Regions from separate parts of the Buttiauxella sp. BIGb0552 genome, predicted to be linked through region 1. Evidence: predicted binding sites of a transcription regulator. Region 1 holds the regulator's gene; each other region holds the start of a gene.

The links. The regulator Fur, encoded in region 1, represses iron uptake genes when iron is present. The targets are predictions, from matches to a motif close to ATAATAATGAGAACNACTATCAA.
Region 2: a site for Fur is predicted at 1,616-1,638, ahead of sufA (Fe-S cluster assembly scaffold SufA). Genes of this name have one in related genera too.
Region 3: a site for Fur is predicted at 2,071-2,093, ahead of fes (enterochelin esterase). Genes of this name have one in related genera too.

What each region holds. Positions count from the first base shown of each region.
Region 1 is NZ_SODY01000002.1:513,713-516,842, reverse strand. Features, by position in the region: gene chiP (chitoporin) at 1-777, shown strand, start outside; gene chiQ (ChiQ/YbfN family lipoprotein) at 825-1,157, shown strand; gene fur (ferric iron uptake transcriptional regulator) at 1,248-1,700, opposite strand; gene fldA (flavodoxin FldA) at 2,045-2,575, opposite strand; gene ybfE (LexA regulated protein) at 2,727-3,008, opposite strand.
Region 2 is NZ_SODY01000001.1:884,794-887,923, forward strand. Features, by position in the region: gene sufB (Fe-S cluster assembly protein SufB) at 1-1,196, opposite strand, end outside; gene sufA (Fe-S cluster assembly scaffold SufA) at 1,205-1,573, opposite strand; gene iraP (anti-adapter protein IraP) at 2,021-2,356, shown strand; gene EDF88_RS04085 (GNAT family N-acetyltransferase) at 2,490-3,011, shown strand; gene tolA (cell envelope integrity protein TolA) at 3,112-3,130, opposite strand, start outside.
Region 3 is NZ_SODY01000002.1:676,523-679,652, forward strand. Features, by position in the region: gene EDF88_RS07920 (enterobactin synthase subunit F) at 1-553, opposite strand, end outside; gene EDF88_RS07925 (MbtH family NRPS accessory protein) at 561-782, opposite strand; gene fes (enterochelin esterase) at 798-2,009, opposite strand; gene EDF88_RS07935 (TonB-dependent siderophore receptor) at 2,291-3,130, shown strand, end outside.

The DNA of each region.
Region 1 (3,130 bases):
TTCTATCAGAACGACAAAAAAACCAAAGTTGAATATTTACACTCTCTTGGCGCGAAGTATGACTTCAAAAATGATTTCATTCTCGAAGCGGCATTTGGGCAGGCTGAAGGCTACGTTGATCAGTACTTCACCAAAGCAAGCTATAAGTTTGATATCGCGGGCAGCCCGTTAACAACCAGCTACCAGTTCTACGGTACGCGTGACAAAGTTTCAGATGGCAGCGTTAACGATCTGTACGACGGCACTGCATGGTTGCAGGCATTGACTCTCGGATACAGAGTTGGCCAGGTTGATTTGCGTCTTGAAGGAACTATTGTTAAGGCCGATGGCCAGCAAGGTTACTTCCTGCAGCGTATGACCCCAACTTATGCATCTTCAAACGGTCGTCTTGATGTGTGGTGGGATAACCGCTCTGACTTCAATGCCAACGGTGAAAAAGCAGTATTTGCAGGCGCGATGTATGACCTGAGCAATTGGAACCTGGCAGGTTGGGCAGTGGGTGCTTCTTATGTGTACGCATGGGATGCTAAACCAAGCTCTAAACCAACCACTGACGGTTACTACGATGCTGATAATCGCCTGAAAGAATCTGCGTACAGCCTTGATGCGTTGTACACCGTTCAGGATGGTCGTGCGAAAGGCACGCTGTTCAAACTGCACTTCACTCAGTACGACAACCATTCAGACATCCCAAGCTGGGGCGGTGGTTACGGCAACATCTTCCAGGATGAGCGCGACGTGAAATTCATCGTCATCGCACCGTTCACCATCTTCTGATTCGAATCCGGGCGTGAAAACGCCCGGTTTTCTTAAGGATATCAAACATGAAAAAAATCGTTCTGACTGTGGTGATGGCGTTAGGTTTAAGTGCGTGTGCGCAGCAACAACCTAAAACGGCTCCGGAAGACACAAAACTAAAACAAGCGTATAGCGCCTGTATTAACACCGCAGAAGGCAATCCGGATAAAATTCAGGCCTGCCAAAGCGTATTGAATGTGTTGGCTCAGGATAAGGAACACCAGGAGTTTGCGAAGAAAGAAACGGTTCGTACCCTGGATTACCAGAACTGCATTCAGGCAACACGTACCGGTAATGACCAGGCCGTGAAAGCAAAATGCGATAAAATCTGGCAAGAGATCCGCGCCAACAATAAGTAATCGCTGTATTCAGGCAATAAAAAAACCGATGAGCTTCCTCACCGGTTTTTTTATTGCCTGACACCCAACTCTGGGTGCCGGAGGTGCAGATTACTTTTCGCTGATTTCGTGTGCGTTTTCGTCGGTACGGCAATCACCTTCAGCACAATGACCATAAAGGTACAGGCTGTGGTTAGTCAGACGAATACCATGACGTGATGCGATTTCACGCTGACGGGCTTCGATTGAATCATCGCTGAATTCAATTACTTTGCCGCAGTCCAGGCAAATCAGGTGGTCATGGTGATGCTGCTGTGTCAGTTCGAATACGGATTTGCCGCCTTCGAAGTTATGGCGCGTCACAATGCCTGCATCATCAAACTGGTTTAGTACACGATAAACGGTGGCGAGACCAATCTCTTCGCCCATATCAATCAGACGTTTATATAAGTCTTCCGCACTGACGTGGTGGTTCACCGGCCCCTGCAGCACTTCAAGGATTTTTAATCGAGGAAGCGTGACTTTCAGGCCGGCCTTCTTTAATGCGGTATTATTGTCAGTCATGCGGAAATTGTCCTGTTGCTTAACGATTCGCTCGGAGTCAGGGTGAGCGTTAAGATGAATGCGTCTCATTATAGAACTGCCCCTTCTAAATGGGAACCGCAAGTATTATGCATAACCAAGTTAAAAAATTGCGGTTGAGTCGCGATTTGATGGCCTTGATAGCTATTTGTCAGGAGTTCATTGTACAGGGACAAGCTGAAAAGTTAAAAATTTGTAGCAATTATTTTAATCGGAAATAACTATCAATGTGGCGAAACCCAATAGTCTCGCCGCATTGATGCCCATCGCCCTTGAATATGCAGGTTTATTGCCAGCCTGCATCTTAAAGTAGCCTGGGTTTAGAATCAGGCGTTGATGATATCAGCCAGGTTGAGCTCATCAGAAACTTGTTTAACCCATTTCTGAACGCGTTCAGCAGTCAGTTCTGGTTGACGGTCTTCGTCAATCGCCAGGCCAACAAAGTGGTCATCGTCTGCAAGACCTTTAGATGCTTCGAAATGGTAACCCGCAGTCGGCCAGTGACCGACGATAGCTGCACCGCGCGGCTCAATGATGTCGCGGATAGTGCCTAATGCGTCACAGAAGTATTCTGCGTAGTCTTCCTGGTCACCGCAACCAAACAACGCTACCAGTTTGCCATTGAAATCAACTTCTTCCAGAGTTGGGAAGAAATCGTCCCAATCACACTGGGCTTCGCCGTAGTACCAGGTTGGAATGCCGAGAAGCAGAATGTCGAAGCCTTCCAGGTCTTCTTTGCTGCTCTTAGCAATGTCATGCACCTCAGCAACATCTTTACCGAGCTGTTTTTGAATCATTTTCGCGATATTTTCGGTGTTACCAGTGTCGCTGCCGAAAAAAATGCCTACGATTGCCATGAGTAAAATAACCTCTTGATACTTAATGGTATGGTGGCTGCTATTTGGCCACAGATAGGGCAATCATAGCAGAACACTTCGTGGTGCGGAAACTGCTATCGCCCCGGTGTGCACAGACTGCAAAATCGCATACCAGGACATAGCACTAAAACTAACTGAGATGTTGCTTCAGTTGTTCGAGAAGTATCTCTTCAATCAATTCACTACGACTGATATTGCGCGCTTCAGCCAGCTGATTGAGAGCATCTACCGCATCGTTATTGAGCTTTAGCTCCACTCGCTTCAGGCCGCGTACTTTATCGCGCTTGAGTTGGTTGCGTTTGTTGATACGCAATTGCTCATCACGCGTTAGCGGATTGGTTTTTGGTCGCCCCGGGCGACGCTCGTCCGCGAACAGATCTAATGTAGTACGGTCCGTTTGTTCTTTTGCCATGATTAGACTACTGACAGGGAATTCAGGTGGCACGGAGCGGGGTGCTCTGGCGCAATTTAGCGCGCAATCATACATCAGCATGGCTTGCGCGCCAACGCGTTAGCCACATCTTGCGGCCAGTC
Region 2 (3,130 bases), on a different contig from region 1:
CGGGCGTTTGTCGCCGTCGGCATGATTTTCACTAAACCGCGATAGCTGTTCTGGCTGTGTCCGGCCGAGATCCCTTTCGAGATAATCGTCGAGCGGGTGTTTTTACCAATATGAATCATCTTGGTGCCAGTGTCGGCCTGCTGATTCCCTGCCGTCAGCGCCACCGAGAAGAACTCGCCAATCGAGTTATCGCCGCGCAGAATCACACTTGGGTATTTCCAGGTGATCGCCGAGCCGGTTTCAGACTGCGTCCAGGACATTTTGCTGTTCGCGCCTTCGCACAAGGCGCGTTTGGTCACGAAGTTCAGAATGCCGCCAGTGTTGCCGTCGCCGGGGAACCAGTTTTGCACCGTGGAATATTTCACTTCGGCATCTTTATGGATGATGACTTCCACCACTGCGGCGTGAAGCTGGTAGCTGTCGCGCACCGGTGCCGAGCACCCTTCGATATAGCTGACGTAACTGCCTTCGTCGGCCACTAAAATGGTACGTTCGAACTGACCTGTTTTCTCAGCGTTGATACGGAAATAGGTGGACAGTTCCATCGGGCAACGCACACCTTTCGGCACATAAATAAACGTCCCGTCGGATGCCACTGCTGCGTTGAGGGCCGCAAAAAAGTTATCGTTACTCGGCACGACGGTGCCAAGATATTTTTGCACCAGCTCCGGGAATTCATGAATGGCCTCGCCAAAAGAGCAGAAAATAATGCCCTGTTCAGAGAGTTTTTCACGGTACGTGGTCGCCACAGAAACGGAGTCAAAAATCGCATCCATGGCGATATTCGAGCCTTCGCGCACCGGAACACCGAGCTGTTTAAATGCCTCTTCCACTTCACCGGTCAGATAAGCGTTGCTACCAGGCTTCTGGACCGCGCCGGGTTGCGATTCACAATTATCATCGCAACTGCCGCACGACGGTGCCGAGTAGTAGCTGTAATCCTGATAGTTCAGCTTATCGTAATGGGCCTTCAGCCAGTGCGGCTCTTCCATCTCAACCCAGGCGCGATATGCACTCAGACGAAACTCAAGCATCCACTCAGGCTCATTACGCCGCGCAGAGATTGCCCGCACCACATCCTCATTGATGCCGTGAGCCATTTCGTCGGTTTTCAACTGGGTGAAAAAGCCTTCTTTATAAGAGTGGCCACCCGCCCAGGTTTGCACTTCTTCAGACGTTTCAGTGTTACGTGACATAATCCCGCCTACACCCCAAAGCTTTCACCACAGCCGCATTCGTGCTGTGCTTTCGGGTTGTTGAATTTGAATATTTCGTTTAATCCTTCGCGCACATAATCGACTTCCGTTCCGTCGATGAACGGCATTGCTGAAAGTGGCACCCACAGCTTTGCACCGTCCGTTTCAAATAGGAGGTCGTCAGATTTAGGCTCTTTGACGGTATCCAGCACATAGCCGAAACCCGCGCACCCGGTCTGTTTAATGCCCAAACGTACACCGAGGAAATCCGGCTGCTGGCTGGCCAGTTTGCGAATATGAGCCACAGCATCAGGGGTTAACGTCAGTCCCTTCCAGGCAAACTCACTGGGATCGAAGCTACCGGTTTGCACATCCATAGTTCACCTCTTTATGTTTTGCCGCCCAAAGGCCAATACCCTATGTTAATGATAACTATTATCAATACAACATCCTGATAACAGGGGTATTCACGAAATGCGCTATTTTTAGGCGTCTTAACTAAGGATAGACCCTGCTGAAAGTCTTGCAGGCGGTGAAATGAGCTATTTAACCCAATGAAATTAAGAGAATTTAACTGGAATAAGAAAACTTAGGTGATAGAAAGTAAAAGATGTATAGAGAATACCGATTTATGCGATTGGTAGCTCCAGTGAGCACGATGATGTTCATCGCCAATGCATACATGCGCATTCTAATAAACGTCAGGCACATGATGTTCACCCGGCGGAGTGGTGCACAGTCACAACTTAGGCTATTTTCATTTTCATCAAATAAATCTCACCCTAATTTTGTTTAGGGGTTATCTGGCTAGAAATGGGGCTTTAATGAAAAACTTGATACTGGGTGTGATAGCAAAAATTTCTAAAATGGATGCCGAAGCCAAGCAACTGGCGGCAAAAGTCGAAGCTCAATCTTTGCTTATAGGAGCATTGTTACTGACCATTGGTAAAAATGGCGGTATGAATGAAATGCTTGAGAACGTCAGAAAAGCAATCAATGCAGCTTTAGATGCGGCTGATACTCCCCTGAAGACTGACGCTGAGATACTTTTAAATGAATTCAATAACCTTCTTTTGTTAACGCAACTGCTGGAAACAAACGATGCTGAGATTGATCTTGAAGCTCTGAAAAGTATGCCTGGCGAAACGGCTGCTGAATGAGTTTACCCCAGGCTAGAAGTCATGCTTTTAGCCCTTTACTCAGAACGTCGAGGCTGGGTAATGAAAACGAGATGGGATTACTTTTTAGACTAGAAAGCCCTGTTTTTTGGATAAAAACGTAAAAGATAAATTAATGACAATCATTGAAACGGAAAGATTAATTTTACGTCCTCAAACCATTGCAGATTTTGATGTGTGGTTGCCCATGTATGCGGACCCTGAAATTTTCCATGTGACCAATTCTCCAGGGTTTACACCGGAAGAAGGATGGAATCGTATTTTGAGAAACATCGGGCACTGGTCAACATTTGGATTCGGGATCTTCTCCATCTTCCAAAAATCTGATGGTGTTTTTTTAGGGGAAACGGGGCTGGCTAATTTTCATCGTAATGTTGATGAAGCGTTTGATAAATGCGCTGAAGCTTCATGGGTCATTACGCGCATGGCCCAGGGCTGCGGGATTGCAAAAGAGGCTGCCGATGCCGCACACCATTGGTATGTCGATTCGTTTTCGCCATCCAAAACCGTGTGCCTTATTGTGAAGCATCACCCGGCTTCAATTCGCGTTGCTCAACATATCGGTTACCGTATTTATGATGAGTGCTTATATAAAGGAGCGCAGTGCTTCAAGCTCGAACGCTTATTTGAAAAATAATCAGCTTTTCAGATGCAATTAACTTCATCAATATTCCTCTTCTTACTCAACACGTTCAGAAGAGGAATGGCTTAATCCACTTTTATAGTTTGTTTAACTCTTATGGTTTGAAATCTAAT
Region 3 (3,130 bases), 160 kb from region 1:
CCACGTCGCTAAATGGTGTAAATGGCGTGGGTTCAGGCGCTTGGTTTTGGCACAAGTCGCTATAAATATTGGCGATCCGGCGGGTAATGGCGGTGAAACTGAAGCCATCAACCACTAAATGGTGAAAACGTTGATACCAGAACCAGCGTGTGTCGCTGATACGCAGCAACTGGTGGTGGTAGAGCGGTTTGCCGCTGGAAATGCGCAAATCCTGCTCGAGATCGTTGCGCATAATATTTTGCGCCACGGCCACCGGGTCTGCATCGTTGCGCAAATCATGGCAATGCGTGGGGATAAATGAAGCATGCGGATCAAGCCACTGGCGTGCTTCGCCGTCCACTTCACTAAAGCGCATGCACAAAGTATCGGCCTCTTTCATTCCAGCCACGATAGCCTTGCACAGCAGAGCTTCGTTGAGGTCACCATTTAATTCTACGTAGTGGGCCACGCTCCACGCATTAGCCTGCGGCGAAAGTTGATCCGCCATCCAGATACCGGGTTGGGCCGCCACAAGCGGCAGAGTTTCAATTTGTTGTTCCAGTGCAGAAGACATCATTAATTCACTCACCGCTTACACCCTGTTTCGCAAAAGAAGTGGGTTGGAGATTGATCCAGTTGGCAAGCAGCCAGTGGTTACATTCATCATGTGATGCGGGTTCACAAACCACCTGCCAGCCATCGGGCAATGCACAATGTTCCGGCCATAAGCTGAACTGTTGCTGCGCATTTTCAAGGATGAAAAAACGGCTCTGCAATGAGTCGAAAGGGTTACTGAATTCCATAGTTAACTCCGCTCTTTAAGGCGCTTTCCAAAGCCAGGCGAGACCGTCCAAAAGACCGCCTCGCCAGCAAAGCGCATCGTGCCCACCATCAACCTGACGGTAGAAAACAGCTCGCTGTGTTTGTTGTAGTAAGGGGTAAATTCGTTGATTAACTTGATAAATGAGAGGTTCTCTGACCCCTGCCTCAAGATAGATACGCAGCGGTTTTCCACACGCAAGCCCATCTTCCAGTTGCCGTATCAACTGCCCGCCTTGCTGGTTGTTTTCACGACGTGGCCACCAGTAAGAACCGGACTGACTGAGCACGCAGCCAAATTGTTCCGGCCAATGGAGAGCAGCATAAAGCGAAGAAAGCCCACCAAAGCTTTGGCCGGCGACGACCGTGGTTTGCGGGGTTTCATTCCAGCTGGTGAGCGAGCGTAATTGCGGCAATAGCTCTTCCTGCACCGCCAGCCAAAACTGCGCATTACAGGGCAGTTCATCACTGCGCGTTGAATTGTCGATGACATCAATAAGCACGTAAACCGCGGGAGGCAATACTCCGTCATCGGTTTGAGCCTGGAGCGCAGACCACACCGGCATGCTTTCGGCCCAGAATTGCCCGTCGAGCAAAATTGCCAACGGGCGCTGCTCTGGCTGGACGTCACCGGTTGCAAAAATCCAGACGTTACGTTGATTTTTCAGGCGCGAACTTGTCCAGGTTATGCAACGTGCTGCGGCATACAGCGTGTCGGGTTGAGCCCAGCCCTCTTGTTTCGGCGCATCAGGGAGATGGAGTGCTGACATTGGATGCCCTCGCCCACCGAGCCAGCTTTCAGAATTTAGCGGGTCGGCAATCGCAAGTGGCAGCAGTTTTCGCCAACCTTCACGCAGCGCCATCGGAACCGGAACCAGCCCTTCAAAAGCCTCTGGCGGGAAATCGTCTTCGCTGTTTGTTGGAATGAGGCAATAACTGCCGCGCCATGTAGCAGTTAGCTGCGTTTGCCACTGCCAGACATCAGTTCCGGCAATGCGTTCGAGCGTTTGCGGACGCGAGCGTTGGTGGTGATCCGTTACGCCCGTGATGTAAATCCAGACTCGCTTTGTCGGTGAGATTTGCTCGCAACCCTTAGGGTCACGCCATAAAAAAGTCACTTCACACAGACCATCATTTTCACAGGTAACGGCGGGTATCCCTTGCGCCTGTTTTTCCTGCCACCAGCTCTCACTTCCTGTCAGCAAATTCACCACTCGAACATAACCCCATGAAAGTATTGATAACGATCAATTAAGTTGAAATATATTGATAATACTATTGATAATTATTTGCATTTGCAATAGCGTATTTCCGCGCTTTGGGCTACCAGCTTACTGGTGCAAAAACAATTAATTGCCGGACTTGAACGCACGATTCCCTCATTTCGAGGCTGTTGCAGACAGTTTCGGTATCGCTTCGTAACATCCATGCTGCGCCCGATCCCTCTGGGAATGGAATGACACCGGGCCCAGCGGAAAAGCAGGCCGCCATAATGAATAAGAAAATTAACTATTCCCTCGCAATGCTAATCAATCTGGGAATCTACGGTGTTGCTGCACCTGTCTTTGCGGCAGAACAAGCGGCACCAGCAACGGCTCAGACCGCTGCTGCCAACAATGACGACACACAAAATCACGCTGATGAAGACACTCTGGTTGTTACCGCCGCCGCGCAAAATTTGCAGGCACCAGGCGTTTCAACCATCACCGCTGAAGAGCTGAAAAAACGCCCACCAGCGCGTGATATTTCTGAAATTGTCCGCACTATGCCAGGCGTTAACCTGACCGGTAACTCCACCAGTGGTCAACGTGGCAACAGCCGCCAGATTGATATTCGCGGTATGGGCCCGGAAAACACCCTGATTCTTATCGATGGCAAACCGGTCACCAGCCGCAACTCGGTACGACTTGGCTGGCGTGGCGAACGTGATACACGTGGTGATGCAAGCTGGGTACCACCTGAAATGGTCGAGCGTATAGAAGTCATTCGTGGCCCGGCCGCAGCGCGTTACGGTAACGGTGCGGCAGGTGGTGTAGTCAATATCATCACCAAAAAAGGCACCGGTGAATGGCATGGCTCCTGGAACACCTATCTGAATGCGCCAGAGCACAAAGATGAAGGTTCAACCAAGCGCACTAACTTCAGCCTGAACGGCCCGCTGGGCGGGGATTTCAGCTTCCGCCTGTACGGTAACCTGGATAAAACCCAGGCCGATGCGTGGGACATCAACCAGGGTCACCAGTCCGAACGTACCGGTATTTACTCTGATACTCTGCCCGCCGGGCGCGAAGGTGTGATTAACAAAGATATCAACGGCGTCGTGCGTTGGGAC